DNA from 3 places in the Flavobacterium sp. GP15 genome. Region 2 is predicted to be linked to each of the others. Evidence: riboswitches for the same ligand, from Rfam matches in the RefSeq annotation. Region 2 holds a riboswitch; each other region holds the start of a gene.
What was found. A riboswitch is a leader RNA that binds a small molecule or an ion and turns the genes downstream of it on or off. The one in region 2 is predicted to bind S-adenosylmethionine.

Region 1: it holds a riboswitch for S-adenosylmethionine, as region 2 does, so the genes downstream of both, thrA (bifunctional aspartate kinase/homoserine dehydrogenase I) here and H2650_RS11780 (Na+/H+ antiporter NhaC family protein) in region 2, are expected to answer to the same signal.
Region 3: it holds a riboswitch for S-adenosylmethionine, as region 2 does, so the genes downstream of both, H2650_RS13370 (homocysteine S-methyltransferase family protein) here and H2650_RS11780 (Na+/H+ antiporter NhaC family protein) in region 2, are expected to answer to the same signal.

Annotation. Positions count from the first base shown of each region.
Region 1 covers NZ_JACFTC010000007.1:60,636-62,843, reverse strand. Annotated here, with positions in the region: gene H2650_RS13440 (hypothetical protein) at 1-127, shown strand, start outside; gene H2650_RS13435 (hypothetical protein) at 620-829, shown strand; SAM riboswitch class I at 1,028-1,150, shown strand; gene thrA (bifunctional aspartate kinase/homoserine dehydrogenase I) at 1,234-2,208, shown strand, end outside.
Region 2 covers NZ_JACFTC010000005.1:154,036-156,243, forward strand. Annotated here, with positions in the region: gene H2650_RS11780 (Na+/H+ antiporter NhaC family protein) at 1-1,220, opposite strand, end outside; SAM-I-IV-variant riboswitch at 1,278-1,375, opposite strand; gene H2650_RS11785 (hypothetical protein) at 1,494-1,916, opposite strand; gene sucD (succinate--CoA ligase subunit alpha) at 2,131-2,208, opposite strand, start outside.
Region 3 covers NZ_JACFTC010000007.1:45,251-47,458, forward strand. Annotated here, with positions in the region: gene H2650_RS13370 (homocysteine S-methyltransferase family protein) at 1-793, opposite strand, end outside; SAM riboswitch class I at 1,038-1,143, opposite strand; gene H2650_RS13375 (NAD(P)/FAD-dependent oxidoreductase) at 1,236-2,208, opposite strand, start outside.

The DNA.
Region 1 (2,208 bases), on a different contig from region 2:
ATATCCTTATATGCAGCAGAAATGGCAATTTTTTAAAAAGCAAATCAGCAGGGCCTACAAATACAATCGTTTGAATGATCAACAAATTGAAAGACTGATGAATATGAAAACAATAGAAGGTTGTTAACGATTATTTAATATTAGAAATCCAGTCTTTTTATTTGGAAATATGAATTAAAAGTTGCATATTTGATTTTGAAAAAAATAAAGATGAAATATACAATTTACACTATGTTTAAAGTCGGTCAGGATAATTCCTGAGGGTAGTTTATTGCATAATTTTAAATTAAAATTATAAGAAATAAGCTTCCCATGATAGGGAGGCTTTTTTTATGAGCATACAAAATTAAATTGATTTATATTAGAATCGGAAATAGATGAAAAAACTAATAAACAAGACAATAAATACCGTAAAAGTCACCAATGTAATTGTGGTGTGTACCATTTTATGCATGCATGACTGTTGATTCCAAAAGTATAAGTTTGATATATAACTTAAAACCCTTTTGGATAGTCATCTAAAAGGGTTTTTGTTTTTTTACTAGTATTTGAAAACTAAGATAGTATAACAACAATAAGAACAAAAAAGAATTTTATAAACCTAAACAATTATTAAATTATGAGTGCAACTAAGTATTTTGCAAAAACATTTCAGTTATTAAAAAGTATTAATTTCAGAAATAAAACAGTAAAGGGGAACGACTTTATCAATGAACTAATCGATTCGAGATTTGAATTTTCAAAAAATGATGCTTTGCCACAAAATAAAGTGACAGATTCATTACTTTTTTTAATGTATTCAAAAGAGAATGAAGCGTTGTTTATTTAGGAAATGGGAAAGTAATTTCCATTATCTGATGATACAAAAAAATGCAAAGTGTTACTCTGATATAGTATAGTTTTACTTTTAATTTATAAGTTTAACACTTTGCTTTTATTTTTCTTATAAAAATCAAAAGACACGAAAATTTGGTTTTTAAAAATAATAGCAGTTAATTTGCTGCTTTAAGTTCACACTTGTATTGAAATGTTATAAAGAAAGGCAGAGGGATTAGACCCGATGAAGCCTTAGCAACCCTTCGATTTATCGGAGAAGGTGCTGCATTCTACCTTGAACTGAATTTGTTTCAGTTGCTAGGAAAGATAACAATAAGAATTCGTCTAGATACCCAATATTCTAGCTTTCTTTCTAATATTTCCAGACACAAATCAAAAATCATAAAAGATTTGAAATTGGAAAATAAACCTTCATTAATTAAATTACAAGATTTCACCACTCATAATGGTGCTTTCTATGCTACCCTAAATTTAAGCTATCAGATTTTTGGCGCCGATTTGCATTCTGCTCCCATAATTTTAATTAATCATGCTTTAACTGGAAACTCACAAGTTATTGGTGAAGCTGGTTGGTGGAACGAAATAGTAGGCGTTGATAAAACAATTGATACCCGAAAATATACCATCATCGCTTTTGATGTTCCAGGCAATGGTTTTAATTCAGCTACCATCGACAATTACAAGGATTTTATTGCAAGAGATATTGCTAAAATTTTTCTGGAAGGACTTCGTGTGCTAAAAGTTGATCAACTTTTTGCGCTTATCGGTGGATCAATAGGTGGAGGAATAGGTTGGGAAATTTTGGCCTTAGAGCCTAAATTAACTCAAAATTTCATTCCCATTGCTACCGATTGGAAGGCTACCGATTGGTTGATTGCTAACTGTTATTTGCAAGAGCAAATCTTAAATAATTCTAAAAAACCTATAGAAGATGCACGCATTCACGCAATGTTGTGTTACCGAACTCCTGAATCTTTTAAGGAAAAATTTAATCGAGATATTAATGTGCAACTCGAAACTTTTCAAGTGGAGAGTTGGTTGAATTATCACGGAGAAAAATTGGAAAAAAGATTTCAGTTATCGGCCTACAAGATGATGAATCAATTATTAAAAACCATTGATATCACTCGGAATAGAGAATCTTTTGAATCTCTTATTTCTAAAGTTGATGCCAATATTTATATAGTAGGAATCAACTCTGACTTGTTTTTTACGGCAAAGGAGAATAAAGAAACATACAACGATATCAAAAAATTTAAAAACAATGTATTCTATAGCGAGATTGACTCGCAGCACGGACATGATGCTTTCTTGATAGAATATGAACAATTAGACAATTTATTAGAAGTAGTCTTCAAAAATAAAAAACAA
Region 2 (2,208 bases):
AAATCTAAAAAGTTCAGCTTTCCATCTGCAAAGCTTAATATCAAAAGTACTTGAGCTCCATAAGGTAATATTCCTTGAATAACACAAGAAAAAATATCAAGTATGGTCGCGGTTTTCTTTGCACTCAAATTGTATTCATCATTAATTTCTTTTGCAATACTTCCTGTAATCACAATAGAAACGGTGTTATTAGCGATTGCTAAATTGGTTAATCCAACTAAAACACCAATTCCTGTCTGCGCCGATTTCTTACTCTTTATTCGCTTTTTAACTTGATATAAAACGTAATCAATTCCGCCCGCTTTATCAACCATCGCAGCTAAACCACCTGAAAGCATAGAAAGTAAGAATATTTCTGTCATACTGGTAAAACCTTCATATATTTTTTGGGTAAAAACCATAAGCGTAAAATTACCACCAAAATAACCTATAATTCCCGCTAACAATGTTCCTATAATTAAGGTAGAAAATACATTAATTCCAGAAACTGCTAATACAATAACGAGTATATAGGGTATGATAGCAATCCAATTAAAATCAGTTTTAGGGATGGCAACAGAAACAATTTCTGAGTTTAAACCCAAATAGAAAAATACTGCAATTGTAATTATAGCAGCTGGAAAAGCAATAAATAAATTAATTTTAAACTTGTCTTTGAGTTTACAACCTAAAGATTGTGTTGCCGCAATAGTAGTATCCGAAATCATAGAGAGATTGTCTCCTAACATAGAACCACCCAATAATGCACCCGAAATCAAAGGTAATGAAGCACCACTTTTATCCGCTAAACTCACTGCTATAGGACCAATTGCAACAATTGCCCCAACAGACGTACCAGTTGCAGTAGATAAAAATGCGGCAATCAAAAAAATACCTAAAGGAAAATAAGCAACATCAATATTGTTTATTCCCAAATTTACAACAGCATCTACTCCACCAGTAGCTTTACTCACTACAGCAAAAGCACCAGCAAGTAAATAAATAAGACACATCGTCATTATTTTACTTTCACCACAACCAGCAATTAGCGTATTCACTTTATCTTCTGTAGAAGATTTAAAAAGTAGGAAAGCCGCAATTATTCCAATTAAAACAGCAATTGGAGACGGGAAAGCATAAAAATCATCTAGCCAAATACCAACTCCTAAAAAAGTAGCAATAAAAATAAATAAAGGAATTAATGCGAATGGATTACCATTATTTTCACCTTGTTTAGTCATAATCATTTTTTAAATTAAAGGGCTATGACGAAAAACAAAAAAGCAAAACAGGAATAAAAAAACAACATTTTTTCCAAAGGATTTGGCTTATCGTTTTAGCACCTTGCTCGTTGTTGCAGGTTGCTATCTCTATTAAGAGATTCGTGATAACGGGAGCAAAAATAGTACTTATTTTTTTATATAAACAAATAAAAAATACTATTTATGAATTTAAAACAAAAAAAAAGACCTTACCGAAGTAAAGTCTTTCAATTGTATTAGTATAGAAATAACTTAAAAAGCTACATTCCATTTTGGCAATTTTCCATTTTCATCTAAGAAATTTTGTAAAACTTGTGCTTCTACAAATGTTGGAATTACTTTAGAATTATCATTAAAAGTCTCATACCAAACTACTTCAAGTGTGCTAATATCTTCTTTTTTCATTTGTGCTGGCCAAGAATATTTTCTTCCTGTTTTAGCGAATTGGTGTCCTTCGACTATTTTGTCATTCAAACCACCATTTTTAATTTTCAAAGTTCCGTCATTTTGAACAGTTCCAGTAGAACCAACCATAATTAACTCTTTTACTTCACCAACTGCATAAACCAAAAACACACCAGATCCTTCAGATGCATTGCAAACTTCTGCTAAACTATCTTCTGCTGTAAATGAAAACTGATTGGTAACTTTGAATTTTTCTAACTCCTTGTACATATATTATATTTTTATTTGAAATGGTCTTCCTAGATAAAACTCACAAAAATCGGAAAAGTTATCTAAACCATTCGTTTACATTTTTTATTTATCAAAAATAAATCTATTAAACACTATTTTTAATAAAGTGCAAAGGTATTCTTTAATTCCATTCAATAATAAAAAAGCCCCACAAAATGTGAGGCTTTTAATTTTTTTTTATAAATATAAAAGATTATCCTAAAACTTCTTTTACTTTTTTACCAATTTCAGCTGGAGAATCTACTACGTGAATACCACATTCTCTCATAAT
Region 3 (2,208 bases), on a different contig from region 2:
CATTAAATGAAGTATTGTGTGAAAGGGTTTTTAAATAAGGCTTTAACAAATCGGCACCAAGGGCACAATTAAAACCTACACTTAACAATGGAATGTGTGAAACTGAAACTAAGAAAGCTTCGACCGTTTGCCCAGAAAGTGTTCTTCCGGAAGCATCGGTAATGGTTCCAGAAACCATGATAGGAATATCAATATTGCGTTCGTCTTTCACTTCTTCGATAGCGAAAAGCGCCGCTTTAGCATTTAAGGTATCGAAAATAGTTTCGACTAATAATAAATCGCAACCGCCATCCATCAAAGCTTCTACTTGTTGTTTGTATGCCACGCGCAAATCATCAAAAGTTACGGCTCTATATCCAGGATCATTTACATCTGGTGACATGCTTGCTGTTCTGTTGGTTGGCCCTATAGAACCGGCTACAAAACGCGGTTTTTCTGGATTTTTTGCCGTGAATTCGTCAGCTACTTCTCGAGCAATTTTTGCAGATTGAAAATTCATTTCGTAAACCAAATCTTCGAGATGGTAATCGGCCATTCCGATTGTGGTACTCGAAAAAGTATTGGTTTCAATAATATCGGCTCCTGCTTCAAAGTATTTGGCATGAACTTCTCTAATCGATTTGGGTTGGGTTAGCGACAGTAAATCATTATTTCCTTTTAGTGAATGTGGAAAATCTTTGAAACGCACTCCACGAAAATCTTCTTCGGAGAAATTATAACGTTGCAACATGGTTCCCATGGCTCCATCTAAAATAAGAATTCTCTCTTTTATTGCCGTTTGAATGTTTGACATAATAGTTTCAGTTCTTGAAAATCTCTTTTTAGGAGATTTTTACTTTTGATTAATATTTACAAAAGTTCACTATAATGGCTTTTTAGCCCTGATGGAAGCGGTATCCTTTTATTCTGGGGTTCAGAATAAAAGATATAGCGTACAGCAGGAAGAATATTGGCAAAAAAAGCACCAATAATCCGCTCAAAAAGGATATTAAAATGTTGTCAAGAAAAGGTTGGGGAAATACTAAGTGTGTATTCGTGTGTTATCTATCCACATATTTTGTGGTAGAATGTAGCACCTTCTTTATAAAATAAAGGGTTGCTAAGGTTTCATTGGGTCTTTCCCTCCGCCTTTCGTGATAACTTTCAATAAATATAGGAACACTGCAAAGTAAAGACATAGCGTTACTACTTGCAAGTAATAACGCTATATTTTTTAACTATTTTTTGGTAAATTGTTAAACTATTGCTTTTACCACAGCTTTTGGTGCTTCTTTACGAGTACCATCAAATCCGTCAACACCGCTAACGGTAGTGTATTTTAGCACATATTTCTTACCTGGATTAATGATTTGGTAAGCAGCTTGACACATTAAAGTAGCTTCATGAAAACCACAAAGGATTAATTTGAGTTTTCCTGGATAGGTATTTACGTCACCAATGGCAAAAATACCAGGAATATTGGTTTGATAATCTAACGCATTATTTACTTTAATCGCATTTTTTTCTATTTCTAATCCCCAATCTCCAATAGGACCTAATTTGGGCGTAAGACCGAAAAGAGGAATAAAATAATCTGTTTCGATGGTTCTTGTCGCACCATTTTCTTCGAGCAAAATTGATTCTATGCGCTCTGCGCCATTGATACCAATAACCTCAGCTGGAGTAATTAATCTGATTTTTCCTGCTGTTTTTAACTCTTGTACTTTATCAACAGAATCTAATGCTCCTCTAAATTCATTTCTTCTGTGCACTAAAGTTACTTCTGAAGCTATATTGGATAAGAAAATACTCCAGTCTAATGCAGAATCTCCACCACCAGCAATTACAACTTTCTTGTCTCTGAATTTTTCTGGATTTTTGATAAAATACTTGATTCCTTTGTCTTCATAAAAATCGATTCCATCAATAAGAGGTTTTCTTGGCTCAAAACTTCCTAAGCCGCCTGCAATTGCAATAACAGGAGCATGAAATTGTGTTCCTTTATTAGAGGTAACTATAAAAGTTCCGTCCTCTTGCTTATCTATTGTTTCTGCTCGTTCTCCTAGCGTAAATCCTGGTTCAAATTGCTTGATTTGTTCCATTAAATTATCAACTAAATCTCCCGCTAAAACTTCTGGAAATCCTGGGATATCGTATATTGGTTTTTTAGGGTACAACTCTGAAAGTTGCCCTCCTGCTTGTGGTAAAGCATCTAATATATGGCATTTT